DNA from 4 places in the Ensifer sp. EB106-05-01-XG146 genome. Region 4 is predicted to be linked to each of the others. Evidence: riboswitches for the same ligand, from Rfam matches in the RefSeq annotation. Region 4 holds a riboswitch; each other region holds the start of a gene.

Region 1 (7,282 bases), 550 kb from region 4:
TACGAACTCTGATGCTTCCAGCAAGCTGTCGGGCGTACCCGTATCGAGCCAAGCATATCCCCGCCCGATTCTTTCGACGTGAAGCTTGCCCCGTTCGAGATAAGCGCGGTTCACATCCGTAATTTCATACTCGCCCCGGGCGGAAGGTGTCAGGTCGGCAGCGATGTTTACGACCTCTTCGTCGTAGAAATAGAGGCCCGTGACGGCCCAGTTGGAGCGGGGCTTGGCAGGCTTCTCCTCGATCGCGACAGCCTTCAGCTCGCTGTCGAATTCGACGACGCCGTATCGTTCCGGGTTGCTGACATGGTAGGCGAAGACAGTCGCGCCCTCCTTGCGTTCCATCGCCCGCTTGAAGAGCTCTGTGATGCCATGTCCAAAAAAGACGTTGTCGCCGAGAATGAGGCATGAGGGATGGCCCGCAACGAAGTCGGCGCCGATTACGTAGGCCTGGGCAAGGCCATCGGGGGATTGTTGCTCGGCGTAACTCAGGTTGATTCCCCATTTCGACCCGTCGCCCAGCAGGAGTTGAAAGCTGGGGAGGTCCCGCGGTGTGGTGATGATCAGGATGTCGCGAATCCCCGCGAGCATCAGGGTTGACAAGGGGTAGTAGATCATCGGCTTGTCGTATATTGGAAGCAGTTGTTTCGAGCTTGCCAATGTCATCGGATGCAGACGGGTACCGCTTCCGCCTGCAAGAATAATGCCCTTCATTTCGTCACCTCCAGGTCCGTCTGGTGCTGGATGACGCGGCGTACGGTGGCTTCGATGGAGTTCTTCCAGTGGGGCAGGGTGATGCCGTGGTGTCGCGCGATTTTGCTGCAGTTCAGGCGTGAGTTTGAGGGCCGCGCGGCCGCAGTTGGGTAGTCTGCCGTCAAGATGCGGTTGACCTTGGCAAACGGGCCGCCCAGCCCTTCAGACTGGGCGAGGATTTCTTCCGCCACGTCGGCCCAAGTCGCATCACCAGTTCCCGCCAGATGGAACGTGCCGCGCAGTGCCAGGTCATCTGATGCCAGCAGATTCTTCGCGACACCGATGATCGCGGTTGCCAGATCCAGCGCGGATGTCGGGTTCCCTGTCTGGTCCGTAACGACCGATAGCTCGGCTCTGTTGCGGGCGTTGCGAATGATGGTCCGGACAAAATTTCTGCCGAACGGGCTGTAGATCCAAGCGGTTCTCAGAATGACATGATTATCGGTGGCGGCGGCGACCGTTCGCTCGCCTTCCCACTTGCTTTTGCCGTAGACGTTTACCGGGCGCGCCGTATCGCCTTCGGTATATGGCATGGTTTTTGTCCCGTCGAAGACGTAGTCGGTCGATAGATGGATGATCGGGATATTCAGGGCTTTTGCGACGCGCGCCAATTCTTGCGGTGCGACCGCGTTGACTGCGTATGCCCTGGTCTTGTCGGTCTCGGCTTGGTCAACTGCGGTATAGGCGGCGGCCGAGATGATGACGTCAGGAACCGCTGCCCTGACGACCCCCTCTATGCCTCCTGGATCCTCCAAATCGAATTGCGGGCGACCGAGCGGAACCACCTCGAAGTCGCCGCGGCTCTTTCCCTGCTCGACAAGCGACTGAACGACCTGGCCGTTCAGCCCGGTGACAACGATGCGCGATATCTGGTTCATTGCCCGACACCCGCATGCAGCGCACCCAGGCGAACGCCGTCATATCCCTTGCGAAGAGGGGCCCACCACCATTCGTTGTCCAGATACCAGCGGATCGTCTTCTCCATCCCGCTTTCAAAGCTGTCTTCCGCCGCCCAGCCGAGCTCTTCTTCCAGCTTCGTCGCGTCGATAGCGTAGCGCAAATCGTGCCCCGGCCTGTCCTCGACAAACTGAATGAGCTCGTCCCGGGGGCGGAATGCAGGGGCAAGCACGTCGAGTGTGGCGCAGATGTGCCTGACTACATCGATGTTCCGCCGTTCGTTGCGCCCACCGACATTGTAGGTTTCGCCGATTCTGCCGCGCTCGGCGATCAGCTCAAGCGCACGGGCATGGTCCTCAACGAAGAGCCAGTCGCGAATGTTCGTGCCGTCGCCATAGATCGAGAGTGGCTTGCCTTCGAGCGCATTCAGGATGGTCAGCGGGATCAGCTTTTCGGGGAAGTGATAGGGACCGTAATTGTTTGAGCAGTTGGAAACCAAGATCGGCATGCCGTAGGTGCGTGCCCATGCTTTGGCGAGATGATCGGAGGCGGCCTTCGATGCCGAGTAAGGCGAGCTCGGATCGTATCGCGTCTCCTCGGAAAAGAGCTGGTCATCCGCGAGCGAGCCGTACACTTCATCCGTCGAAACGTGAAGAAAGCGAAACCTGCGTTTGCCCTCATCTTCCATGGACTGCCAATAGGCCCTTGCGCATTCTAGCAGGTTGAATGTCCCGACAACGTTAGTTTCGATGAAGTCCCTTGCTCCGGTAATTGACCGGTCGACGTGACTCTCGGCAGCGAGATGCATGACGCGATCGGGTCCGAAGGTGGAAAAGGCCTCCGAGATCGCTCGCCCATCGCTGATGTCAGCTTTGAGGAAGCGATAGGAGGGGTTGTTTGCGACGGGCAAAAGGGAGCTGAGGGTTCCCGCGTAGGTCAACTTATCAACGTTCAACACGTCATATCCCTTGTCGATAATGAGGTGTCGAATAACCGCTGAACCAATAAAACCAGCCCCGCCGGTAACAAGTACACGCATATCTCAGTGAAGTCCTTCTAAGATAAATATCGAGACTAGAGTTCTGATCCGAACTTGGATTGAAGCTCGGAAAGTCTTGGCTGGTTCCTGTCTTTGTCAGACAGGATGGCGTAATTCGGAGATACGGGCCAATTGATCCGGAGCTCTGGGTCGTTCCAAAGAAGCCCGCGATCGTGCTCAGGACTGTAGTAGTCGGTCACTTTGTAGCTGACCACGGTTGCGGGTTTCAGGGTACAGAAGCCGTGGGCGAAACCCGGCGGAATCCAGAGCTGGTGACCGTTCTCTTCGGAAAGCTCAGCGGCCACGAACTTCCCGTGGGTCGGTGATCCGCGGCGAAGGTCCACCGCCACATCCCAGAGCGCGCCGGCGTTACAGGAAACCAGTTTTCCCTGTGCGCGCGGCGGCAGTTGGAAGTGCAGTCCGCGCACAGTGCCGGCTTCAAGCGACAGCGATTGATTGTCCTGGACGAAAGAGTGCGTCCCGACGATTTCGGCGAATTGATCAGCCCGAAAGGTCTCGGCGAAGTAGCCACGCGTATCGACCAATCGCTTAGGCTTAATCAAGAAAACAGAGGGAATGGCCGTTTCTTCGATCCGCATCGTATCGTCCTTCATCGTTGTTTCCCGTGCGCGAAATCATACGGCGCTTGTGGCGTTCTAACGATATGTTGCGTCTGTATTGCTGACGATCCCGGGAAAATGGGATCGCGAAGCGGACGTGCCATTCCACGGCCTCTTTCTCGATCGCTTGGTCCGCAGGGCCTGTGTGGAAAGATGCGGCTTGGATCCGCTGCATCTATCAATTGACATCCCCGCCCATGCCCCCCTAGCATCCCTCCTGCCGAGGGGCGCACTGTCACGGTGCTGAGATGGCGGTGAGCCAGACCCTTGAACCTGATCCGGATCATACCGGCGTAGGAACGGCGAGGGCCCTTCTGCTCACCAGCCGTCTCTGCGCTTGTCGACCGGATCTCCGTCCATTTCGGGGAGGTCGCTTTGCTCGTGTCTGTTCTTGACTCAAACCGAAAAGGCTCAGGTCTCAAGGAGGTGGGGCTATGACCGCGATCGCCGTCACCATCGCAGGCTCGGATTCCGGCGGCGGGGCCGGCATCCAGGCGGATCTGAAGACGTTCTCTGCGCTCGGCGTTTATGGCGCAAGCGTGATCACTGCGGTCACGGCGCAGAATACCCGTGGCGTTTCTGCGGTTGAAGATATCTCCCCGACCGTCGTTGCGGCTCAGATCGACGCGGTGTTTTCGGATCTCGCCGTGGGAGCGGTGAAAATAGGCATGGTCTCGCGGCGCGAGACGATCGCGGTGATCGCAGCTGGTCTGAAGCGCTACGACCGGCTGGCTGTCATCGACCCGGTGGTGGTGGCAACCTCCGGCGATCCCCTGATGCGCCCGGACGCGATCGCGACGCTCAAGGAGGAGTTGCTGCCGCTGGCGCTCATTCTCACGCCGAACCTGCCCGAGGCGGCGCTGCTGACCGGACGTGCGATCGCTGAAACGGAGGCTGAGATCGCGCGCCAGGCCGAGATGCTTCTGAAGCTCGGTGCGCGTTCGGTGCTGATGAAGGGCGGACATGCCAAGGGCAGGGATGCTGTCGACAGCCTCTATAGGGGGGAAACGGTCCTGCACCTGTCGCGGCCGCGGATCGAAACCAGGAACGATCATGGCACCGGGTGTACCCTCTCGGCCGCAATCGCCTCGGCGCTTGCCAAAGGTAAGCCGATTGACGACGCGGTCGTCGCAGCCAAGGTCTATCTGCATGATGCGCTGGTCGCGGCCGACGGCCTGGCCATCGGCCAGGGGCATGGGCCAGTGCATCATTTTCATCATTGGTGGGGCAACGATAGAGGGTCGATCGATGGGCCTTCGAACGTCGCCGAGGTCCAAGGCGTTCTTGGCAGTATGTCGCGATCTGGTTGAGCCGTTTGGCATTGCCTCGACTCTACCTCAGGCCACTGCCGCGCTGGGCAGGGCGGATTGCTCGCCCTTGAGCATCTTGCGATAGAGCGCCACATGCTCGCGTGCGCAATCGACGTGGCTCGTCGGTCGTCGAAGTGTCGCACGCAGATTGTCCCATGCCCGCGGGGCGGCCAAGACGTCGATCAGCCGGTCCGCCAGATCCTGGGCGCTCCCGGCGCGGAAGTGATGGCCGTCCAGCCGGTCGCGAACCTTTTCGGCCATGCCGCCGATGTCTGAACACAGGATCGGCCGGCCGTGATGCAGCGCTTCCTGGATAACGACAGGGGAGTTCTCCCACCAGACGGAGGGCATTACCACCCAGTCGACCGAGCGCATCAGCCTTGGCATGTCCTGGTTCTGGTAGGCGCCATAGAAGCGGACGCGACGACCGGCGTCCTCGATGAGTTTCGCTACCTTCTCCTGATAGTCGTTTGGCTGACGCTCGAGGTTCCCGCCAAAAATCATCAGCGAGGAATCATCGCCCCAGATGTCGTCGGGCACCCGTGATACCGCGTCGATCAGCACGTGAACGCCCTTGAATGGCGTCATCTGCCCGAAATAGGCAAAGCGGTTGCGTCGCGCCGTCGGCGACGGCAATTCGCGGGCTGGCGCCTTGTCGCCCATGACGATGCCGTTCTCGATGACGAAGATCTTTGCGGCTTCAAGACCCCATTCGACATAGCGGTTGGCGAGAAAGGCACTCGGCGCGATGAAGGCATCGGCGAGATTGAGCATGCCGCGCACGAACTGTTCGCGGCGAACGAAGCGCGACACCGGGATTTCGGGGAAGCACGTGTGGCAACTGATCGGTGAGGCGCCGTTGCAAAGCTGGCCCGAGGGGCGTTTCACCATTTGCCCGTGATTGTGGCAGATCGGCAGATACTCATGGAACGTCACGACGATGCGTGCCTTGGGCAGGGCATCACGAACGGCATAGAGCGCTTCCAGGCCGAAGCCGAGAATATGATGGAAGTGAATGACATCAGGCTTGATGTCACCGACGAACCGCAAGAGGTCGCGGCGGATGGCGTCCGTATCGCCGTTCGACAGGAAGAAATGGTCGAAGTCTTCGGCGTGGTAGAGCACTTCGTCCATGGCGAGACGCAGGCTCATCAGCGCGGAAGCGCCATGGCGCGGAACCGGATTGCCGACGCGGGCGAGGTAGATCGATTCCACACCCGACAGGCCGTTCAGCGCCTTGTGAAGACCATGCGAAGCAATTTCCGCCCCGCCAAGCGAATGGGTCGGGTGGCCATGGGAGACCACGAGTACGCGGAGTTTTTCGCTCATGCGTCGGTCTCCTCGAAGAATGTTTGGGCGGTTTCGGGGGCGGGCATCCATCGGGCGCGGAAGAGCGTCCGGTCGACACGCTCCACGAACCGGGCGGTGGCGGCAGAGCCCGCTCCGGGTACCTCGTCCGACCCCACCATCTGCAGGGACGGAAGCCAGTAAGCCTCATAGCCCTTTCCGCTCAGGCGAAGGGCGAGATCGAGGCCCTTCAGCGCTGCGCCGAGATAGGTCGGCGACAGACCTGCGTCCTCCATAAGCGCTTCACGCGGCAGGATGCAGCAATCGAGCGATGCAGTTGCGACCCGGGTCAGCTTCAGGCGATTGACGGCGCCGACAGGATAGCCGGCGTAGCGGCTAGATTGAAGATGGTCGTGGCGATCGAGCGACGTGCTGCCGGCCCAGCGGATCGAGTGATCCTCATAGGCAAGGGTCGGCGAAATGATGCTTCCCGTCTTTATCTCGTAACCGGCAACGAGTGCCTGATACCACCCGGCATTGGCTGGCGTCAGCGACGCGGAAAGCAGGACGACGGCATCGCTGTTCGTGCTCCCAGCGGCCGCTTGCGCCAGGTCGCATGCATCGCCGGCGCCTTCGACGGAGACGAGCCGCAGCGGCAAGCGATAGAATTCGGAGACTTGACGGATGTGGACCGCGTGCCGTCGGAACTGCTCGGCCTGGAGCACGAGCGCAATCGGCGCCCGGCGCGTTTGCGGATCAAGCGCGAGCAGCCCCAAAAGCGGTGCGAAATCCGTCTCGGTTTCTCCGGCGACAAGAAGGATGGCGGTACCCTCGGCCTGGTCGAAGGGGCCCATGTCGACAACGGTCTCGATGGTCGGTGCGGTGCTGCGCGCCGCCGTCAGGAACGGGACGATCTGCCGGTCGATGATATCGGGCAGGGCCCAGCTTGTCGGATCGATCGAGCCAAGCAGCCGTAGGGCGGCGGCGCGTGCCGGTAGCCGCACGGGGAAAAGTGGCATGTAGGCGCGGCGGGCGTCTCTGAGGGTGAGTTCGAGGTGAACTGGTCCCTCCGCCTCGCCACCAAGCGCCTCGACGCGACCGATAAAGCCATGGGACCGGCGATGGCCGGAAATCGCGCTTTTGAATTCCGGCCGATCGACGAAGGCCTCTTCGACGTCGGATCGTTCGGTGCGCGTCCAGGCTGCGTCCAGCCGCACTCCGCCACCCTGTCGGCAAAGTCGCACGCTTTCAACATGCCCATCAGGGTCTAAAAGCCAGCCCGAAATCAGGAAGGCACCATCCCCACCCTGGTAGAGTGCATCCACGCCAAGGCGGACAGGAACCGGAAGGCTTGAGATCGTCTCGGTGCCATCGTATCC
Region 2 (7,282 bases), on a different contig from region 4:
CCGGCGAGTTCAGGATGGTGATGCGATAGGACTGCTGCGGATTCTCGGAGACCGCCGTCAGCGCGCCGGTGATGCGCGCGACCAGGCGCTCGGTCTTGGCGTCCTTGTACTCGCCGCCGTAGCTTGCGACGATGCGCGGATGTTCGCGCGCGCCCAGCTGCGCCCGCGGATCGTTCTTCTGGACTTCCTCGACGATCTGCGGATTGGAGGAGGGCGAAACGGTCGGCTGGTAGGTCTGCTCGATCACGGATTGGCATGCGGAAAGGAGCGTGGTCGCAAGCAATGCAACCACGGCGCGTCCACGCAGCCGTCCGCCCTTCGGCGGGAACCGGTCGTGTGTGACTGTATGCCTCTCCATGCCTCAGCCCGTTCCCATCCATCGCTCCGCCCGCATCCTGCGGACAAGTGGTACGACAGCGTTGAAAGTCCTACTTTTTCAGCCCGGCAGCGTTGCTCTGCCGCGACCTCTCAGTCCTGGTCTTGCTGTATCTGATTTCAGCGCCACCTGCCTAGTTTGTCTCGGTAGAAATAGTTGCCCCGTGGTATCACGGCAACGGATGCGGGAATATTCGCGCCCTTGCCGGATATTTCGCGCGTCGCATGGCGCCGCGGTCAAATTGTGGCAATCGGCCAAGGGCGTGGAGAATCCGATCCGTCCTTCAAGTATTGCCGAGAAAGCGGTCGATCGCCGCATTGTCCCGCCGCGCCAGGAAGCGGTCGAGGGTGTCGTTTGCGATGATACGCCCCTGGTCGAGAAAAAGCACGCCGTCGGCCAGGGCCTTCACGTCTTCGGGATGGTGTGTGATCACCAGGATCGTGTTGCCTTCCTCCTCGTGCAGTTCCCGCAGGAGCGTGCGCATGCCGGCGCGCATGCCGGGATCAAGCGCTGCGAAGGGCTCGTCGAGCAGCAGCAGGGGGCGCTTTCGCACAAGCGCGCGGGCGAGGGCGACGCGCTGGCGCTCGCCGCCTGAAAGCGTCGGCGGCAGCCTTTTCCCGAAGCCTTCGAGCCCGACGCGGCGGAGCGCGTCTTCAATCTTCTCGCGGTCGGTTGCGCTCAGCCGAAGCGCCGGGTCGATGCCGAGTCCGATGTTGGTCGCGACGTCGAGATGGGCGAAGAGGTTGTTGTCCTGGAAGATCATCGAGACCGGCCGTTCCGACGGCGCCCGATCGGCAACGTTCTCGCCGAGAATGCGCACCTCGCCGCGATCGGGATCCTCGAACCCGGCAATGAGGTGGAGCAGCGTCGATTTGCCGGAGCCCGAGGCACCGGCGACAGCGACGATGCCCCCCTTGGCGATGGTGCAATCGAAGGTGAGCTTGGCCGTTTCGAAACGGACCTCGACATCGCGCAACTCTATCGCGGGAACGGGATCGATCATGCTTTGCGTCCTTCCGGCCGGCTGTCATTGGCCGTGCCGAGGATGGTGAATATCAGGCAGAGAAGCCCGAGGAAAAGGGCGAGACCGGCGGCGTCGGCGGTGCGGTAGCTGCCCATACGGCTATAGAGCAGCCACGGCAGCGTCACCATGTCTTGGCTGCCGAAGAGAGCGACGGCGCCGAGGTCGCCGAGCGACAGCGCCATGGCGAAGGAAAGGGCCATCAATAGCGGCTTGCGCAGCGCCGGAAAGTCGATCCATCGCAGACGATCAAAACCACGAATGCCAAGGCTTGCCGTCAGCCGTTCGGACCGTGCCGCATGGGTCGCCATTGCCGGCGCGAGGATGCGGTGGACGAAGGGCAGCGCCATCAGCGCGTTGATCGCAACGACGATGGCAGGTGCAAAGCGCGCGACGTCACCGAAGGGACGCAAAAGCAGAAACCATCCGGCGCCGAGCACCACCGGCGGCACCAAGAGGATCAGCGAGGTGCTGGCACCGATGGCACCGGCAAAGCCGCGGGAGAGCGACGTCGCGTGACGCGGCGCGGTGGCGGTTGCCGCCGCCCGGATCATCACGGCTGCCATGGTGACGGAGGCGAGTGCCGAGGCGAGCGCGATTGCCGCACTCGTCCGCAGCGCCCGGTGCACCGCCGGATCGCGGGCGAGCTTCAGCAGATCGGCTTCGAGTCCGGAGATGAGAACCGCGACCAGCGGCGCGCCGAGAAACAGAAAGGCAAGCGTGATCCAGGTGCCATCACTCAGGCGCGCGATCCTTGACGCGCCATCGAAACGGCGCACAGTGCGGCCACCGGTCATGCCCTCTTCCGGCTCGGTCGCCAGATGACGAAGCAGGAGCAGCAGCAGGCCGGTCATGGCGATCTGCAGGGCTGACAGCGCGATCGCGCGCGGCGGATCGAAATCGAAACGCAGCGCCTGGTAGATCGCCACTTCGATTGTGCTGGCCGCAGGCCCGCCGCCGAGCGTCAGCACGAGGGTGAAGCTGGTGGCGCAGAGCATGAAGACGAGGCCGGCGGCACCCGGCAGGAGGCCGCGCAGCACGGGCCATTCGATGAAGCGAAAGAGTGCGCGTGACGGCATGCCGAGATTGGCGGCGCTGCGCCAGTATTCGGCGGGGATGCGCTCGAGCCCGGCCAGGAACAGGCGCGCTGCAAGCGGCATGTTGAAGAAGACGTGGGCAAGCAGGATGCCGAACAGGCCGTAAATGCTGACGGGCTGCGCGAGGCCGAGCCAGCGTAGGCCGGAATTGAGGAAACCCTGCCGCCCCCAGATCTCGATCAGCCCGAGTGCGCCAACCAGAACCGGCAGTCCGAGTGGCAGCGCCATCAAGCGCAGCAGCCAGATGCGGCCGGGGAACTGCGGTCGTCGCGCTAGCGCCCGGGCGACGGGGATGGCAAAGAGCACGGACAGCAACGTCGAGAGGGTCGCCTGCAGCAGCGTGAAGCGGGTGACGCGCCAGATGTAGGCGTCGAACAGCGCATCGTCGCTCGCGCCGCCCGTCTGGCTCAGCAAGGCGACGATCGCAAGACCGACGAAAAGGACGAAGACGCCGAGGCAGGCTGCCCCGGCGACCACTGTCATACGATTTTCGCGCAGTGCGAACAATCCGGCCTCAGTTCTTGCTCATGGCGGCAAGCCATTCGTCGATCCAGGCCTTGCGGTTCTTGGCGACGTCCTCCGAGGGCAGGAGGAAGGTGTTTTCCGGCTTGACCAGCTTATTGAAGGCGTCCGGCAGCGGCTCCTTGGTCGCTGCGACCGGCATCATCCAGTTCGTCGTCGGGATGATCGACTGGAAGTCCGGACCGGTCATGAAGGCGAGGAACTGCTTTGCCAGTTCCGGCTCCTTGGCGTTCTTGGTCATGCCGGCGACTTCGATCTGGATGTAGTGCCCTTCGGAGAAGGCAGCGGCCTGATAGCGCTCGGTGTTTTCCGCGACCATGTGGTAGGCCGGCGACGTGGTGTAGGACAGCACCATCGGCGCCTCGCCCTTGGTGAAGAGGCCATAGGCTTCCGACCAGCCGGGGGTGACGGTCAGAACGCGGTCCTTCAGCTTCGTCCAGGCGGCACCCGCCTCATCGCCATAGACGGCCTTGACCCAGAGCAGGAGGCCGAGGCCCGGCGTCGACGTACGCGGATCCTCGATGACGATCTTCTGCGACGGGTCGCCTTCTACCAGCTCCTTCAGGCTCTTCGGCGGCGTCTTCAGCGTCTCGGTGTCGTAGACGACGGCGAAGTGGCCGTAGTCATAGGGCAGGAACGTGTCGTCGGAGAAGTTGCCGGGAACGGTGACGCCGGTTGCCTCGACGCCGTGCGGCGCGAAGAAGCCCGTTGCCTTGGCTTCCGCAACGAGGTTGGTGTCGAGGCCAAGCACGATGTCGGCCTTGGAAGCCTCGCCTTCGAGCTTCAGGCGGGTGAGCAGCTCGACGCCGTCGGCCACGCCGACATAGTTGACCTTGCATTCGCAGGTCTTCTCGAAGGCTTCTGCGACCTTGGCGCCCGGGCCCCATTCGGTGATAAAGCTCTCATAGGTGTACACCGTCAGCGTCTTGTCGGCGGCGGTCGCGGCGCCGGAGAAAACAAGGCTCGCGGCCGTCGCAAGGGCTAGCCGGCTAAAGAATTTAAGTTGCGATGAATTGGACATGGCGAGGACCTCTCTCCCAAAGTTCGTTGTTGCATGGGAAAAGGGCGTATCGATCCGATCGCGTCTAATCCCTCCGCCGGTATGAGCCGGATCAGGTTCCGCGGGTTGGCGTTTTGACGCCTCTCAGCCTCCGGCCGCAATGCGGTCGGGAGGCACCCCGTTAGAGCGGCAAGAGATTTACCGCTGCCTCGGTCCCATGGCAAGCGATGTTTACGGCGAAGCAAGGGGACGCCTGGCCAGCACAATGGCTCGTGTTTGCGTATGCCGCCAACTGCGCTACACAACGGCAGCGAGGAGGAAATGTCATGCCCGATATGCTTGTTCGACTTTATGCCCTGCCGGCTGAACCTCAGTCGAAGCTTGGCCTTGGCATCAGCATTCGCCGCGCCATGGCGCCGGAGCGCCGCCTGGTCGTTTCCTGGATTGAAAAGACTTTCGGTGCCGGATGGGCGGGCGAGGCGGAAGCCGCCTTTTCCTCCACCCCGACGCGCATGCACGTCGCTGTCCATGACGAAAAGATCGTCGGCTTTTCCTGCCACGACGTAACGGCACTCGGCTTCTTCGGTCCGACCGGCGTCGACGAAAGCATGCGCGGGCAGGGGATCGGTGAGGCACTGTTGCTTGCAAGCCTCACGGCCATGCGCGAGGCCGGCTATGGCTACGCGATTATCGGCGGCGTCGGGCCGGCGAAGTTCTACGAGCGGGTGGCCGGCGCCGTCGAAATTCCGGATTCGACCCCCGGCATTTATGCCGGCATGCTTTTTCCCGATCCGGTGCCCGAGGGGCATTGATGGTCTGACCAAAATATCGAGAACCGCTCGTTCGACGGTTTTCTTCGTTTTCCTTCGGCGGTCCTTTGCGCTATGGGCTTTGCCATGGCTCGATCGACCTTCACCATTCTGCTTGGCGGCGCCCTTTCGCTGACCGACCGGCTGGCTCACCAGCTGGCCGCAAGTCGCTTCATTGCGGCTGACGGCGGCATGCGCCATGCCCGATTGCTCGGCATCGTGCCGGATGTCTGGGTCGGTGATTTCGACTCGACCGAGGAAGCCCTTCTTGCGGACTACGCCTCCGTCCCGCGCGAGCCCTATCCGGCGGCGAAGGCCGCGACGGACGGGGAGATCGCGGTCGAGGCGGCGCTGTCGCGTGGAGCCGATCGCCTGATTTTCGCCGGCGCCCTCGGCGGTACCCGCAGCGATCACGCCTTCATGCACCTGCTGCATGCCGTCGCCCTTGCCGAGCGTGGCCTTTCCGTGTTGATGACCTCGGGCGAGGAAGAGGCCTATCCGCTGCTGGCCGGCTCGCTCGACCTCGACCTACCCAAGGGCTGCCTCTTCTCGGTGCTCGGGTTGACCGAGCTTACCGGTCTTTCGATCGTCAATGCGCGCTATCCGCTCGACGATTTCACCTTGCCGTTCGGCTCGTCCCGAACCGTTTCCAACGTTGCGGAGGGTCCCCTTCGCTTCACTCTCCAGAGCGGTCGCGCCATTGTGCTCGCCCGCCCCTATGATCTTTCCGGAGCCTGAGCCTTGGCGCCTCCCATTCTGAAACTCGACGACATCTTCCTCACCTTCGGCGGCGCGCCGCTGCTAGCCGGCGCCAATTTTCAAGTCGAACCGGGCGACCGCATCTGTCTGGTCGGCCGCAACGGCTCGGGCAAGTCGACGCTGATGAAGATTGCCGCGGGCCTGGCCGAGGCGCAGTCGGGCGAAATCTTCCGCCATCCCTCCGCGACCATCCGCTATCTGCACCAGGCGCCGGATTTCGACGGCTACGACACGGTGCAGACCTATGCCGAGGCAGGACTCGGCCCGAGTGACGATCCCTATCGCGTCGCCTATCTGCTGCAGCACCTGGGGTTGACCGGCGAGGAAGACCCGAAGCGCCTTTCGGGCGGTGAGGCGCGTCGCGCGGCGCTTGCCCGTGTCATGGCGCCGGAGCCGGATATCCTGCTGCTCGACGAGCCGACCAACCATCTCGATCTGCCGACGATCGAATGGCTGGAAGACGAACTGATCCGCAGCCGTTCGGCGCTCGTTCTGATCTCGCACGACCGGCGCTTCCTGGAGAAGGTCTCGACCGCGACCGTCTGGCTCGACCGTGGCCAGTCGCGGCGGCTCGACCGCGGCTTTGCCCATTTCGAGGCTTGGCGTGACGAGGTGCTGGAGGCCGAGGAGCTGGAACAGCACAAGCTCGGCAAGGCGATCGAGCGCGAGGAACATTGGCTGCGCTACGGCGTGACCGCTCGACGCAAGCGCAACATGCGCCGCCTCGGTGAGCTGCAGACCATGCGGGCGACCTATCGCGGCCACAAGGGGCCGCAGGGAACGGTACAGGCGACGGCCGCCGACGCCAAGGAATCGGGCAAGCTGGTGATCGAGGCGGAGAAGGTCACCAAGGCCTATGGCGAGCGCACCATCGTCGCGCCGTTCTCGATCCGCGTGCACCGCGGCGACCGCATCGGTCTGGTCGGCCCGAACGGCGCCGGCAAGACGACGCTCCTGAAGATCCTGACCGGACAGATCGAGCCGGATACGGGCACGGTCAAGCTCGGCACCAATCTCGAAATCGCGACGCTTGACCAGAAGCGCGAAGACCTCAATCTCGACGACACGCTGGCGCACTACCTGACGGACGGGCGCGGCGACAACCTGCTGGTCAATGGCGAGCAGCGCCACGTCACCGGCTACATGAAGGACTTCCTGTTCCAGCCAGAGCAGGCGCGCACCCCGATCCGCGAGCTTTCGGGCGGCGAGCGCGCAAGGCTGATGCTGGCGCGCATCCTCGCGCGAGCAACCAACCTTCTGATCCTCGACGAGCCGACCAACGATCTCGACATCGAGACGCTCGACCTTTTGCAGGAGATCGTCGCCGGTTTTGCCGGAACTGTCATCCTCGTCAGCCACGACCGCGACTTCCTCGACCGCACCGTCACCTCGACGATTGCGCCGGCCAATCCGGAGGCGCCGGATGGACGCTGGATCGAGTATGCCGGCGGCTATTCCGACATGATGGCGCAGCGCAAGGGCGCGATCGAGGAGAAGCGCAAGGCCGAGAAGGCGGAAAAGGCCAAGGCCGATGCAGCCGCACCGGCCGCCGAAGCGCCGAAGGCTGCCAAGGGTAAGCTTTCCTACAAGCAGAAATTCGCGCTCGAAAACCTGCCGAAAGAGATTGCCAAGGCGGAAGCCGAGGCTGCCAAGCGCGAAGAAAAGATGGCGGACCCCAATCTTTTCACAAAAGATCCA
Region 3 (7,282 bases), 140 kb from region 4:
TGCCGCCTTTACCAATGAGGAGGGCGTGCGTTTTGCGCCCGACATGCTCGGCTCGCTCGTCTATGCCGGCGGCCTGCCGCTGGACGCAGCGCTCGCGACCATCGGCACGGATGGCTCGTCGCTGGGCGAGGAACTCGAGCGGATTGGCTATGCCGGCAACATCGAGCCGGGGTTCCTCAAGCCCCACGCCTATGTCGAGCTCCATATCGAGCAGGGGCCGGTGCTGCAGCGCGAGGGCTTTTCGATCGGTGCCGTCGAGAACCTGCAGGGCATTTCCTGGCAGCGCGTGACGATCGATGGCGTCGCCAACCATGCCGGCACCACGCCGATGGCAATGCGTTCCGACGCCGGTCTCGCGGCCGCGCGTGTCGGCCTCTTCCTGCGCGAGCATATTGCCCGGTCGAACGCGCCGAGTGTCGCGACCATTGGCACCATGCGTTTCGAGCCCGACGCGATCAACGTCATCCCATCGCGTGCCGCCTTCACCGTCGATCTGCGCGATCCGGACGAGGATCGGCTGCAGGCGCTCGAAGCGGCGCTTGCGGACTTTCTGGTGCGCATCGGCGCGGAAGAGGGGGTAACGATCTCGGTCGAGCGGCTGGCACGCTTCCAGCCGGTCGCCTTCGATCAGGGCATCGTCGCAGCGGTCGAGGCTTCGGCGAAGGCGCGAGGCCTCAAGAGCCGGCGCATGACCTCGGGCGCCGGTCATGATGCCCAGATGATCGCCCGCATCGCGCCGACGGCGATGATCTTCGTTCCGAGCCGCGACGGCATCAGCCATAATCCGCGCGAACACACGGAGCCGGATGATCTGGTCGCCGGCGCCAACGTGCTGCTCGATGTGGTCGAGCGGATGGTGAGTGGTCGCTAGAGGGCTATAGGGCTATAGGGACGTTGCGCGTTCGTTGATCGAACGGGATCGATAGCGCGCCTCCCGCTGCTCCGTCATGCCAGGGCTTGGCCCAAGCATCCAGGCGCAGACGCTTCTATGTCTGCGATAAACAGCACACGGCATCCTTCGGCGCGACGAAGCAGACATCTCTTCAGGGCTCTGTTCTGGTGTGACCCGCGCTTTTGCGGGATCCCGCATCGCTCTTCTGCCGGGTGGAAGACTTTGGCCCGCTCCCCTCGGGAGGCTCTTCCGGTGTCCGGCGAAAAAGATTGAGGAAACTGCTGCCGCCGTGCCATACGCTGCCGGTTGGTCCGTAATCCCGCCCGTCGCGCGATGAGGATGAGTGGCGCTCGCTGTCTCCGCCGCTCAGGCCGCTTCCGTCGATGACGCCGCCTCCACCGCCAGCCCCGGTCCCGCCGGGCTCGCCGCCCACGCCGCTACCATCGCCGGAGCCCCAATCGCCGCCACCCTCTGTGCCGTTGCTTCCGCCGCTCCCGACGTTTTCGCTACCTTGGTCGCTGCCGCCCGCGGCACCTTCACCATTCGTGCCGCCGGCATCGGCGTCGTCCGCATGGGCAGCGGAAATCCAGGAAAGGCCCGCGGCAAAGCCCCGGTCACCGTTGAGGCGCGGCAGATCTCCGCCGAATGCTGCAAGGGCTCCTATGGACAAGGCCGTCAGTCTCAACAGGCATGTCCTCAAGTCATTCTCCTTGTGCAAACGGTGTTCTTGCGTCGTCCTGCAGGACTTTTGCGCGGGTACAGTTCGGCTGCCCGCAGCGAATGAATTTCGCCGACAGCGACTTTTGCGTGCGCCTTGCATATCGTTCAATCGATGTGGGGACAAGCTATTGGGGGGACGGGCGACACGGAGCGCAAGGTGCGGGCCTCTGGCGGCGGCCACGACATACAGATGATCGCCCTCATCGCTGAGGCGTCGCGAGAGGGACAGAGGACGTTGCATGTTTGTTGATTGAACGGGGTCGTTGGCGCGCCTCCCACCCTCCGTCATGCTCGGCTCAAGCCCAAGCATGACGGAGGAGGAGAGCCTTGGCGATCGCCGCTTCCGCTTCCGAGGCGGGAGGCGCAGCCCTGAGTGAACTGAAGGGGCCGTGACTGGCCCCTTCAACGAGTCTCTGTCGTCTACTCGGCCGCGCCAGCCGCCCCTTCCACCGGCATATAGAGGTCGCCGCCCTCGCGGTATTTCGCGGCCATTGCCTCCAGGCCTTCCTTCTGCGCTTCTGCGCGGATGTCGTGCGAGATCCGCATCGAGCAGAATTTCGGGCCGCACATGGAGCAGAAATGCGCGACCTTGTGCGCTTCCTTCGGCAGTGTCTCGTCGTGGAAGTTACGGGCCGTCTCCGGGTCGAGCGAGAGGTTGAACTGGTCCTCCCAGCGGAATTCGAAGCGCGCGCGCGACAGCGCGTCGTCGCGCAGCTGGGCGGCCGGATGGCCCTTGGCGAGATCGGCGGCATGGGCGGCGATCTTGTAGGTGATGACGCCGACCTTGACGTCGTTGCGATCGGGAAGACCCAGATGCTCCTTCGGCGTGACGTAGCAGAGCATGGCGGTGCCGAACCAGCCGATCATCGCCGCGCCGATGCCCGACGTGATGTGGTCGTAGCCGGGCGCAATGTCCGTCGTCAGCGGTCCGAGTGTGTAGAACGGCGCCTCGCCGCAGACGGCGAGTTGCTTGTCCATGTTCTCCTTGATCTTGTGCATCGGCACGTGGCCGGGGCCTTCGATCATCACCTGACAATCCTTGGCCCAGGCGATCTTGGTGAGCTCGCCGAGCGTTTCGAGTTCGGCGAATTGTGCCGCGTCGTTGGCATCGGCGATCGAGCCGGGGCGCAGGCCGTCGCCGAGCGAGAAGGAGACGTCATAGGCGCGGCAGATGTCGCAGATTTCCTCGAAATGCTCGTAAAGGAAGCTCTCGCGATGGTGATGCAGACACCACTTGGCCATGATCGAGCCGCCGCGCGAAACGATGCCGGTGACGCGATCGACGGTGAGCGGGATGTAGTGCAGCCGGACGCCGGCATGGATGGTGAAATAGTCGACGCCCTGTTCAGCCTGCTCGATCAGCGTGTCGCGATAGACTTCCCAGGTGAGGTCCTCGGCAATGCCGTTGACCTTTTCCAGCGCCTGGTAAAGCGGCACGGTGCCGATCGGAACCGGTGAGTTGCGGATGATCCATTCGCGGATGTTGTGGATGTTGCGGCCGGTCGAAAGGTCCATGACGGTGTCGGCGCCCCAGCGCGTCGCCCAGACCATCTTTTCGACCTCTTCCGCCATCGACGAGGTGACGGCGGAGTTGCCGATATTGGCATTGATCTTCACCAGAAAATTACGGCCGATGATCATCGGCTCGGATTCCGGATGGTTGATGTTGGCAGGCAGGATCGCGCGACCGCTGGCAATTTCCTGGCGCACGAATTCGGGTGTCACGTGATCGGGGATGTGGGCGCCGAAGCTCTCGCCGTCGCGGACTTTCGCACGCGCCGCGTCGCGGCCGAGATTTTCGCGGATCGCCACGAACTCCATTTCCGGCGTGATGATGCCGGCGCGGGCATAGGCAAGCTGGGTCACTGCGCGGCCGCCCGTGGCCTTCAGCGGCGCATGCTGGAACGGGAAGGTCGGTGTCAGCCTGTCGCCGCTCACAAAGCCGTTGTCCTCGGGGCGGACCACGCGTCCCTCACAGGTTTCCACATCGCCGCGGTCGACGATCCAGTTGCGGCGCAGCCGCGGCAGGCCGTCCTCGATGCGGATCTCGGCGTCGTCGGCGGTGTAGGCGCCGGAGGAATCATAGACCGTAACCGGTTGCTCGCCCGACGTCGGGTGGAGCGCAATCTCGCGCATCGGCACGCGGATATCCGGATGAAGCACGCCCGGCTTGTGGATCTTGCGGGAGGCGGGAAGCGGTCCTTGCGTGACCGTGAGGGCTGCGGGTTTGGTGGCAATATTCATGACGAGGCTCCAAGTTTGCAATTGGAGACCCAGTTCTGATGCCGGAAAGATGAAAGACGCTCCGCCAGATGCTGGACGCACGGAATCCTGGCTTCGATATCTGCACCGTCCCTACGCCAGTATGAACTGGATCAGGTTCAACGGGTCACTGCGCCACAGCCGGCAAGCCGGCCATCCAGCAGAATCTCAGCCCCTTGCGGGACCCCCCTGGTGAATGCCTAGATCATAGCCATCGATCGGCCCGGGTCGTCAAGCGTGAATTCGCCTGCCGACAAAGATGCACCTATTGCGTGTGGTGACGGATTCGGGTTTGACGCTAGCGGCCGGCCTTTTCCGGTGCGGCCCGCTCGGCGTAATCGGCACGGTTGATGCCGTGGCGCTGGAGCTTGTCGTAGAATGTCTTGCGCGGAATGCCGAGCGCCTCGATCGTCGCCTTGACGTCGCCGCGCTGAGCCCGCAACACCTCTTTCAGGATCTCCGCCTCGTAGCGTTCGAGCCGTTCCGGGAGCGCAAATCCAGGCTGTTCGGCGGGCGCAATCGGCTGTCCCAGCGGACCTTCGACACCAAGCGCCACGCGTTCTGCAAAGTGCGAGAGCTCGCGCACATTGCCCGGCCAGGCATGCGTCATCAGATGTCTCTGCACGGCCGATGTGACCACAGGCGCGTCGCGCTTGAAGCGCTCGGCCGCCCGGGTCAGGAAGTGCGAGAAGAGCAGCGGGATATCGTCTCGGCGTTCGCGCAGCGGTGGGATCGACAGCGTTACGACATTCAATCTAAAGTAGAGGTCTTCCCGGAAATCGCCGCGCTGCGCCGGGTCGCCAAGATCGATTTTGGCAGCCGCGATGACGCGGATATCGACCGGACGAACCTGGTTGGTGCCAAGCGGCGTGATTTCGCGCGCTTCCAGAACGCGCAGCATCTTCACTTGAGTCGCCGGTGGCATCGCCTCGATCTCGTCGAGGAACAGCGTGCCGCCGCTCGCATGCTCGATCCGGCCGATGCGCTTCTTCAAGGCGCCGGTGAAGGCGCCCTGTTCGTGGCCGAAGAGTTCGCTTTCGATCACCGTTTCGGGCAGCGCCCCGCAATTCAGCGCCACGAAGTTGCCGTTGCGGCGTCGGCTCCAATTGTGGAGCAGCGTCGCCACCACCTCCTTGCCGCTGCCCGTCTCGCCGGCGACGAGCACGTCGACATCGGTATCGGCAATGTGCCGGATCGTCTGGCGCAAACGTTCCATGACCGGCGTCTGGCCGATCAGCGGCAGGCTGTCGCCGGCCGTCTCGGCGGCCCGTTTCAGCGCGCGGTTTTCCATCACGAGCCGGCGTTTTTCCAGCGCGCGATGCACGCTCTGCACCAGCCGGTCGGCGGCAAAGGGTTTGGGGATGAAGTCGTAGACGCCATCCTGCAGCGCCTGCACTGCCATCGGGATGTCGCCATGGCCGGTCACCAGGATCACCGGCAGATCCGCGTCGAAAGCTTCGATGCGGCGGAAGAAGGCGAGGCCGTCGATGCCCGGCATGCGGATATCGCTGACGACGACTCCGTCGAAATTCGCATCCAGCGTCTTCAACGCTTCGGCAGCGCTGGCAAAAGGGGTAACGGCGAGGCCGGCGAGTTCCAGCGTCTGCGTCATCGCCTTGCGCAGATGGTTGTCGTCGTCGACGAGATAGACGGTCGGCTGCATCGCTCAGGCCCTCTTCAGGCGAACCGTGAAGACGGTGCCCCTGTCGCTGGTTTCGACGGTGATATCGCCGCCATAGTCGGCGACGATCTCCTTGGAGATGGCAAGGCCGAGGCCGAGCCCTTCATCCTTCGAGGTGTTGAACGGCGTGAACAGATCCTCGTGGATGTGCAGGGGAATGCCTGGGCCGTTATCGGCAACGACGAGCAAAACCGTCCCGGAGGGGCTGTCCTTGCAGCGCACGCGGATCTCGGCGTCGCTGCGCGTGCCGAGCGCTTCCAGGGCATTTTGCAAAAGGTTGATCAGCACCTGCTCGAGCCGGATGTGGCTGCCGAGGACGCTGAGGCCATTTTCCGGCAGGTCGATGACGATCGCATCCATGCGGCCGGCAAAGCGGCTGCGCAGCAGCATCATCGCCCCCTCGATCACGTCGCGCATGGGCGTCGGCTCGGCGACGAAGCGGCCCTTGCGAGCGAAGCTTCTGAGTTCGTCGGTGATGGTGCCGACCCGATCGGTCAGTTCGGCGATGCTGACAAGGTTCTCGACCGCGGTCTGCTGCTGGCCGCGTTCGAGGAAGGTGCGGGCGTTGTCGGCATAGGCGCGGATGGTGGCGACCGGCTGGTTGATCTCGTGGGCGACGCCGGCGGCGACCTGGCCGAGGATCGCCAGCCGGTTGGCCTGAACCAGCTCCTGCTGCACCGCCTGCAGTTTCTCGCCGGTGCGCCTGTGGTCGGCGATCTCCGTTTCCAGATGATCGCGCGCCAAGCTCAGGTCATGGGTGCGTTCCGCCACGCGGCGCTCCAGTTCGTCACGCGCGGCACGCTCCCTTGTGGCGACCAGCGTCAGGGCCTGGCGTCGGCGCAGCAGGAAAGCGGCGAGCGCCAGCAGCGGCACGATGACGGCGAGCGCGAGAAGCCGGGCTTCACGGGTTGCCGCCGAAATCGCACCATCGAGCGGCGCCAGTTGCTCCAGCCGCCAGCTCGTGGTCGGCACCATGGTCTCGACCCGCAGGAACTGCCGCTCGCTGTCGCCGGGCAAAAGCGCACGCAACTCGCTGGAGCCGTCGCTGGTCGGCTCGATGTCGCGGAAGGGCAGCGGCAGCAGCGAGGCATCGCCAAATTGCAGGCTGTCGCGGATGGCGGCGACGCGGTCGCGTGGAATTGTTCTGGTCGTCATGAAGCGCCAGGAGGGGAAGCTGGTGATCAGCACGATGCCGCGCCGGTCGGTGACGTAGACCGGCTTGCCGGAGGCGAGCCATTCGGCTTCCACATCGTCGAATTCGAGCTTGGCGACGACGACGCCGATCGGGCCGTCAGGACCCTGGACCCGACGCGAAATGTAGAGGCCCGGCCGCTTGCTGACGTTGCCCATGGCGAAATGCTCGGCCTTGCCGTCGCGCATCGCCATGCGGAAATATTCGCGGAAGGCATAGTCGTTGCCGACGAAACTCGTCGGCTCGCGCCAGTTGCTGGCGGCGACGGCGACGCCATCGGGGCCGATCACGTAGATGACAGCGGCGTCCGTGTTGGTCGCCAGCGCCTGTAGCTTCTCGTTCAGCCGTTGCAGCGCCTCTGTGCCGCGGGTCGAAAGGGCTGCCATCACCTCGACATCGTCGGCCAGCACCAGCGGCGTCGAGCGTTGGCGTTCGAGTACGGCGCGCAGCAGCGAGGCCTTCAGATTGGCATCGATCCGGCTTTGGGCATCGACAGTTTCGAGCGCCTGGCTTCGGCCGTACTCGCCGGCAAGCA
Region 4 (7,282 bases):
CTTCCAGTAGCAACCGTCGAGCGCATCGGTGAGGGCTGCGGAAAAGATGGTCTTGCCGATGCCGGTATCGGTACCGGTGATCACAATACGGGTTTTCATGGCCGCTCCTTCGCGATCGCGATCTTCAACTGCTGCAGCATCTGCACGATTGCGGCCCGGTCGACGTTGAGGGTGATGGCGATCCGAAGACGCGCGGTGCCTTCCGGCACCGTCGGCGGGCGGATTGCCCTGACATCGTAACCCTCGGCGCGCATACGGGCGGCGATGCGGACCGCTCGGCCGTTATCACCGATCGGGATGGGCAGGATCTGCGAGCCGCTGCCTTCGATGCCGAGCACTTCGGCAAGCGCCCGGTTGGCGAAAGACCTGAGGTCGTCGAATGCGGCGCGGCGTTCCGGCTCGTCGACGAGGGCGGCGAGCGCTTCACGCACCGCGGCCGCGATGAGTGGCGAGGGCGCGGTCGAATAGATGAAATTGCGGGCGCGGTTGACGAGATAGTCGCAAAGCACGGCGCTTGTTCCGACCAGTGCGCCGGAAACACCGAGCGCCTTGCCGCAAGTATGCAGCATGACGACGTTCTCCCGGTCCTCCAGCTCAGCGGCGAGACCGCGACCTTCCGGCCCGAAGACGCCGGTCGCGTGCGCCTCGTCGATGACGAGAAAGCCGTCATGCTGCGCGGCAAGCGCTAAGAGGTCAGCGAGCGGCGCCCGATCGCCATCCATCGAATAGAGGCTTTCGACGGCAATCCACGGGCGCCCTGTGCCGCCGGCGCGGCGCCATTGGCCGATCGCATCGGCAAAGGCGTCGATATCGTTGTGCGCTGCCGCAACCGAATCGGCCTTGCTCGCAGCGATGCCTTCATGGGCGCTCGCATGGATCAGGGCATCGTGGACGATGAGGTCGTCGCGCTGCGGCAGCGTCGAAAACAGGGCAGCATTGGCGGCATAGCCGCTGCCGAAGAAGAGCATTCGTTCCGCGCCGAAGAAGGTGGCCGCTTCCGCCTCAAGCGCCTCGTGTTCTTCGTGATTGCCGCGCAACAGCCGTGAGCCGCCGGAGCCGACCGGCACGCCGCGCGCGATGGCACTCGTTATCGCCGCCTTCAGCCGCGTCGAAGCGGCGAGCGCCAGGTAGTCGTTCGAGGTAAAATCCAGGCCGCCAGCGGGGGCAAGTGCGCGCCGGCGGCCCTTGCGATCAAGGCCCTCCAGCGTCTTCTCATAGCGCGCAAACAGACCCAGGGTCATTCGGCCGCATCCTGCCTTGCCGCCGGAGCCATCGGCTTCAACCCCAGGCGTCGGAAGAGCGCCGCATCATGGTCCTCGCCGGGATTGTCGGCGGTCAGCAGGGTTTCGCCGACAAAGATCGAATTGGCGCCGGCGAAGAAACAGAGCGCCTGCGTCTCGTCGCTCATGTCGGTCCGGCCGGCCGAAAGCCGGACATGCGATAGCGGCATCAGGATGCGGGCAAGCGCGATGGTGCGGACGAAATCGATCGGATCGACGGGCGCTGCATCGGCCAGCTTCGAGCCCGGGATCGGGATCAGCATGTTGATCGGCACGCTTTCGGGCGGCACCGGCAGATTGGCGAGCGTCACCAGCATGGAGATCCGGTCGTCGGCGGTTTCGCCCATGCCGAGAATGCCACCGGCGCAGACCTTGATGCCGGCGTCGCGGACATTCGCGAGCGTCTCCAGCCGGTCGGCAAAGCTGCGGGTGGTGATGATCTCGCCGTAGAAGCGTTCGGAGGTATCGACATTGTGGTTGTAGTAGTCGAGCCCGGCCTCGGCGAGCCGTGCGGACTGGTCCGGCGTCAGCATCCCGAGCGTCATGCAGGTTTCCATGCCAAGCGCCCGCACACCGCCGATCATGGCGACGATCGCGTCCATGTCGCGGTCCTTCGGGCTGCGCCAGGCGGCCCCCATGCAATAGCGCGTCGCACCGCCGTCGCGCGCCTGTCGCGCCTCGGCAAGCACACGCTCGACCTCCATCAGCTTCGATGCCTTGAGCCCGGTCGGATAGTGGGCGGACTGGCTGCAATAGCCGCAATCCTCGGCGCAGCCTCCGGTCTTGATCGAGAGCAGCCGGCTCATCTGGATGGCGTTGGGATCGAACTGCGCACGATGGACCGTGTGTGCGCGGTAGAGCAAATCGTTGAACGGCAAATTATAGATTTTTTCAGCTTCCGCTTGGGTCCAGCGGGATTCGCCCGCGTCGCCCGGGGTAAAATTAGCGCCAGTTGATAGGGTTCCGTCCAGCATTTCGGCTCGTCCTCCAGGTCATCGCAAACGCGAAATAGATAGAATCTGATATTATCTATAATTTTATCGACCAGCAAAGTTCGCAAGCACCCAGGTGGAGAGTTTGTGTTAGCAAATACCCTTCTGGTTGTATTTTGACCGTGAGTGAATCTGGAAACCGCCGAGACAGGGCAACAATCACCAATCAATCGGTCGCATCTCCCATTTCCGAAATCGGGCGTAACGCACCCGAGAAACGAGGACGAGCGGGGCTTCTCCGGTATTTTTCGACCCGCTCTGCCCGCCTGACACTCCTCCCCTCAGCACGCCGCCAACGCTTCCGCTTTCTCGTCGCAAAATTATAGATAATTTTCTCGGCAGCTGAGATCACATCGCACACGAATGCTGGCTCTTGACAAAAACCGCCCCGAACGGTCAGCTTGGAGCATTCACCAGGGGTGTCCCGCCAAGGGGCTGAGATTCTGCTATGCGGTTTGCGCGGCGCAGTGACCCGTTGAACCTGATCCAGTTCATACTGGCGTAGGGACGGTGCAGACATCGCTGCCGCAAACGTCGCGTTCACGCGACCATTCAACGGCAAGGCGTCCTTCCCCTTCCTTCGCTCGTGAACTGGGTCTCCACAATCGGAGCCTCGGCATGCACACCGCCAACACCATCCCGCTTCCCTCACGACGGCCCGCCCACGCCTCGCGGGAACACTGAGCCATGCGGATCCTCGTCAAAGGTGCCGGCGTCGCAGGGCTCTGTCTGGCGCATGAACTTAGCGCCCGCGGTGTCGCGGTGACGGTTGTCGAGCAAAAACCAGGCTTTGCCGGCGCGGCCTCCTGGTTTGCCGGCGGCATGCTGGCACCCTGGTGCGAACGCGAGAGCGCCGAAGAGGTGGTGCTGACGAAGGGCATCGGCGCCATCGACTGGTGGGACGACGCCCTGCCGGGCGAGGTTTCCCGAAACGGCACGCTTGTCGTCGCCCCGCCACGGGATGCGGGCGAACTCAAGCGCTTTGCCTCACGCACCTCCGGCTTCGAATGGCTCGACGCCGCCGCGATCGAACGGCTGGAACCGGCGCTTGCCGGACGTTTCCGCGAGGCGCTGTTTTTTCCCGGTGAGGCGCATCTCGACCCGCGCCGGGCGCTGAGCCGGTTGCGGCAGAAGCTTGTCGATCACGGCGTCACCTTCCTCGATGAGACGAGCGACGATGGCCACCACGATCTCGTCGCCGACTGCGCCGGCGCGGCACGCATCGGCGAAACGCCGGGCCTGCGGGGCGTGCGCGGCGAAATGCTCTACCTGCAGACAAGCGACGTGGAACTGTCGCGGCCGGTCAGGCTCATTCATCCCCGCATCCCGCTCTACATCGTGCCGCGCGGCGGCGGCCTCTTCATGTGCGGGGCGACGATGATCGAGACGGATGACGGCGGACCGATCACCGCCCGCTCCCTCATGGAACTGCTGAACGCCGCCTATGCGCTGCATCCGGCCTTCGGCGAAGCGCGCCTCGTCGAAACCGGCGCCGGCGTCCGCCCCGCCTTCGCCAACAACCTGCCGCGCGCCCTGCGCACCGAGCAGACCATCACGATCAACGGACTTTACCGCCATGGCTTCCTGCTTTCGCCGGCCCTGGCGGCGGAAGCAGCCGACCTCGCGCTTGCGCAGGACCTGAAGGGAGATGCCGCATGAGACTGACCGTCAATGGCGAGGATCACGACCTCGCCGTCACCACCCTCGCCGAGCTTCTGGCCGCCCTTGATTTCGAAGGCGACTGGCTCGCCACCGCCGTCAACGGCGAACTGGTGCACCGGGCCGACCGTTCGGGTCATGCGCTCAGCGACAGGGACCGGATCGAAATTCTCTCGCCGATGAAAGGAGGCTGAGACATGCTGACGCTTTATGGACAGGACCTGCGCTCACGGTTGCTGCTCGGCACCGCCCGCTACCCCTCCCCCGCCGTTATGGAAGATGCGGTGCGATCGTCAGGCACTGAGATCGTCACGGTCTCGCTCCGGCGCGAAACCGCCGGAGGCCGCCAGGGCGGCGCCTTCTTCGAACTGATCCGGGCGCTCGGCGTGCACGTGCTGCCGAACACCGCCGGCTGCCACTCGGTGTCAGAGGCGGTGTTGACGGCCAAGATGGCGCGCGAGGTCTTCGGCACCAACTGGCTGAAACTCGAAGTGATCGGCCACCACGATACGCTGCAGCCCGATGTCTTCGGGCTGGTCGAGGCGGCGCGCATCCTCTCGGCCGAAGGGTTCGAAGTCTTTCCCTACACCACGGATGATCTCGTGGTTGCCGAACGGCTCGTGGAAGCCGGCTGCAAGGTGCTGATGCCCTGGTGCGCGCCGATCGGCAGCGCCATGGGGCCGCAGAACATCCAGGCGCTCAGGGCAATGCGGGCCAACTTTCCCGATGTGCCGCTGATCGTCGATGCCGGCATCGGCCGGCCCTCGCACGCAACGACGGTGATGGAGTTCGGCTTCGATGCCGTCCTGCTCAACACCGCCGTCGCCGGCGCCGCCAAGCCCGCGCTGATGGCCGCTGCGTTCGCGGGCGCGATCGATGCCGGCCGGCAGGCCTTCGAGGCGGGCATGCTCGAGCCGCGCGATTTTGCCGTCCCTTCCACCCCCGTCATCGGAAAGGCGGTGTTTGCGTGAAACTTGACCCCTTCTATCTCATCGTCGACAGCACGGATTGGATCGAGCGGCTGGTGCCGCTCGGCGTCAAGCTGGTGCAGCTACGCGTCAAGGATCGTACGGAAGCGGAGATCCGCCGCGAGATCCGCGCGGCCAAGGCCGTTTGCGACGAGCAGGGCTGCCAGCTCATCGTCAACGACTACTGGCAACTGGCGATCGCGGAAGGCTGCGACTTCGTCCATCTCGGCCAGGAGGACCTGGCGGAGGCCGACCTTACTGCAATCCGCGCCGCCGGCCTGAAGCTCGGACTCAGCACCCATGACGAGACGGAACTGGAGACAGCACTTGCTGCCAAGCCCGACTATGTCGCGCTCGGACCGGTTTACCCGACCATTCTCAAGGCTATGAAGTGGGCGCCGCAGGGACTGCCGCGCCTTGCCGCCTGGCGGAACCGTGTCGGGTTGCTGCCGCTGGTCGCCATCGGCGGCCTCAACGTCGAGCGGATCGCCGGCGTCTTCGAGCACGGCGCCGACATCGCCGCCGTCGTTACCGACATCACCCGCAACGCCGACCCGGAAGGCCGGACGCGCGAATGGATCGCCAGAACCGCACCGTGGCGATAGGCACGTGCCGGACCGCGGGTAGCAGTTTCGCGGTCAGGCGATCTCCAGCTGCGAGAGCCAGGAGGCGTCCAGGCCACGCTTGCGACAATAGGTGGCGAGCCGCTGGCGGGTCGGCCCCGGCCGGTCGAGGCCGAGGTAACGGGAGGCGTTCTTCCAGAAGATGTTCTGCTGGTCCTCCTCGCTCACATTGGCCTCCTTCAGTTGCTGGGCGATCCGCGGGACGTAGGCGTTGTAGTCCTTCTCCAGCGCCATCATCGACCAGTCGGTGCCGAACATCAGATGGCGCGCATCGGGATCGTAGTCCCGCAGCCATTTGTCGAGCAGCGCGCGGATTTTTTCGTGCAGCCCGGGCGTGTTGTCGGTGACGAGCTCGCTCAGGTAGCTCAGGTCGGCAAACAGGTTCGGCCGGCGCCCGTGGCCGATCGTCTCGCCAATGATGTCCTCCCAGGTCGGCGGACCGGAGAATTTGTCCTGGGCGCAGGACACCATGACCCCCGTCGGTGCGCCTGGGCGAATGACTTCATCGAAAGCGCCGAAATGCGCCAGATTGATCCGCAAGTCATTGTAACGGTTGGTGTCGAGCAGCTTCTTCCAGTAGGCGGGGCTCGCCATATTGCCATAGCCGCAGCCGGCGCCGATGCTGTTTTCCGCATGCGCCATGATCGGCACGCTGTTGTCGCGGCACCAGTCGTAGAGCCGCTTCAGCGCCGCATCGATCGCCGGATCCGCATTGCCCCATGCCTTGAAGCCCATCGGCGGGTAGATCTTCACGCCGATGAAGCCCTTTTCCATGATCGCGTAGCGGACGTTTTCCAGCGACGAGCCACGCTTCTGCGCCTCCCGGTGCGGATCGAAGCCGACGAAGCTGTGCATGTGGATGCCGTGCCGCTTGATCACCAGCTGCTGGATCTCGTCCATCACGTCGATCTGGTCGTGCTGCGGCGATGCCCTGCCGCCGATCGACTTCTCGAAATCGAGGATGCTCGGCGTGATCATGGAAAACCGGCATTTCGAAGCGAAGATCCGGGCATAGGTTTCCGCCAGGTTTTCGCGGTAGTCCTGCATGAGGCGCACGAAGGAAAGGTAGTTGCCGATCTGTTCGTGGGCCTTGGCGGCCGACGCCAGGGCATCGACATCCGTCTCCTCCACGCTGCCGGAGCGCCGCTGCAAGCCCTGCGGCAGGCCGGGGGTGCCGCCGATCTGTTCCAACAGGCCTTGATAATCCGGCGTTTCGGCGCCGCTTCGTGCGGTCAACGATGCGCGCTGCTCGCCGGCTAGCGCGACCAGTTGCTTGACGGCGATGCGCAACTGCTCGTCCTTCTGCCGCTCGAACTCGGCGTCGGAGGGGCGCGGCACCCGCTTCTTGAGAATAGCGTCCTCAGCCTTGGCCTTGGGCGCGACGTCGCCAAGGGCCGTCACGAGGAAGACCACCAGGGCGTTTTCCAGACGCTTCGACTGCAGCGGATCGGCGGAGAGTTTTGCTTCCGGCAGTTTCTCCCGCAGCGCCACATAGCGCACCAGCCCTTCCACGGGCACATCGGCCGCGTTGAAGAAATGGCAGTGAACGTCGACGATCGGGTAGGGAAGCTCGCAGGCCGCGGCCGGTGGCCAGTCGTGTCGACACCCGGAAAGCACATTCGCCATCACGCCTGCCGAGAACAGCCGCAAGACATTGCGGCGTGTCACGGCGGCGACCGGACCAGCCCAGTCGACCCCCATCATCCCCTCCTGTTGCGAGACCCCCTCGAACAATCGGGCAAACATTACTCCGTTAGCAA

The links. Region 4 has a riboswitch for thiamine pyrophosphate ahead of thiO (glycine oxidase ThiO). Riboswitches for the same ligand answer to the same signal wherever they lie in the genome.
Region 1: it holds a riboswitch for thiamine pyrophosphate, as region 4 does, so the genes downstream of both, thiD (bifunctional hydroxymethylpyrimidine kinase/phosphomethylpyrimidine kinase) here and thiO (glycine oxidase ThiO) in region 4, are expected to answer to the same signal.
Region 2: it holds a riboswitch for thiamine pyrophosphate, as region 4 does, so the genes downstream of both, thiB (thiamine ABC transporter substrate binding subunit) here and thiO (glycine oxidase ThiO) in region 4, are expected to answer to the same signal.
Region 3: it holds a riboswitch for thiamine pyrophosphate, as region 4 does, so the genes downstream of both, thiC (phosphomethylpyrimidine synthase ThiC) here and thiO (glycine oxidase ThiO) in region 4, are expected to answer to the same signal.

The regions. Positions count from the first base shown of each region.
Region 1 is NZ_JBYTDX010000002.1:1,115,586-1,122,867, reverse strand. It holds gene rfbA (glucose-1-phosphate thymidylyltransferase RfbA) at 1-711, opposite strand, end outside; gene rfbD (dTDP-4-dehydrorhamnose reductase) at 708-1,628, opposite strand; gene rfbB (dTDP-glucose 4,6-dehydratase) at 1,625-2,686, opposite strand; gene rfbC (dTDP-4-dehydrorhamnose 3,5-epimerase) at 2,722-3,285, opposite strand; TPP riboswitch at 3,520-3,623, shown strand; gene thiD (bifunctional hydroxymethylpyrimidine kinase/phosphomethylpyrimidine kinase) at 3,741-4,616, shown strand; gene AC3WVQ_RS25205 (glycosyltransferase family 4 protein) at 4,644-5,945, opposite strand; gene AC3WVQ_RS25200 (hypothetical protein) at 5,942-7,282, opposite strand, start outside.
Region 2 is NZ_JBYTDX010000001.1:3,578,646-3,585,927, reverse strand. It holds gene AC3WVQ_RS17775 (M48 family metalloprotease) at 1-358, opposite strand, end outside; gene thiQ (thiamine ABC transporter ATP-binding protein) at 660-1,379, opposite strand; gene thiP (thiamine/thiamine pyrophosphate ABC transporter permease ThiP) at 1,376-3,001, opposite strand; gene thiB (thiamine ABC transporter substrate binding subunit) at 3,009-4,037, opposite strand; TPP riboswitch at 4,089-4,207, opposite strand; gene AC3WVQ_RS17755 (GNAT family N-acetyltransferase) at 4,343-4,828, shown strand; gene AC3WVQ_RS17750 (thiamine diphosphokinase) at 4,913-5,563, shown strand; gene AC3WVQ_RS17745 (ABC-F family ATP-binding cassette domain-containing protein) at 5,567-7,282, shown strand, end outside.
Region 3 is NZ_JBYTDX010000002.1:1,524,841-1,532,122, reverse strand. It holds gene AC3WVQ_RS27115 (Zn-dependent hydrolase) at 1-871, shown strand, start outside; gene AC3WVQ_RS27110 (hypothetical protein) at 1,236-1,676, shown strand; gene thiC (phosphomethylpyrimidine synthase ThiC) at 2,033-3,856, opposite strand; TPP riboswitch at 3,947-4,075, opposite strand; gene AC3WVQ_RS27100 (sigma-54-dependent transcriptional regulator) at 4,173-5,537, opposite strand; gene AC3WVQ_RS27095 (sensor histidine kinase) at 5,541-7,282, opposite strand, start outside.
Region 4 is NZ_JBYTDX010000002.1:1,667,707-1,674,988, forward strand. It holds gene bioD (dethiobiotin synthase) at 1-99, opposite strand, end outside; gene AC3WVQ_RS27710 (8-amino-7-oxononanoate synthase) at 96-1,241, opposite strand; gene bioB (biotin synthase BioB) at 1,238-2,254, opposite strand; TPP riboswitch at 2,678-2,798, shown strand; gene thiO (glycine oxidase ThiO) at 2,960-3,931, shown strand; gene thiS (sulfur carrier protein ThiS) at 3,928-4,125, shown strand; gene AC3WVQ_RS27730 (thiazole synthase) at 4,129-4,902, shown strand; gene AC3WVQ_RS27735 (thiamine phosphate synthase) at 4,899-5,504, shown strand; gene AC3WVQ_RS27740 (amidohydrolase family protein) at 5,538-7,223, opposite strand.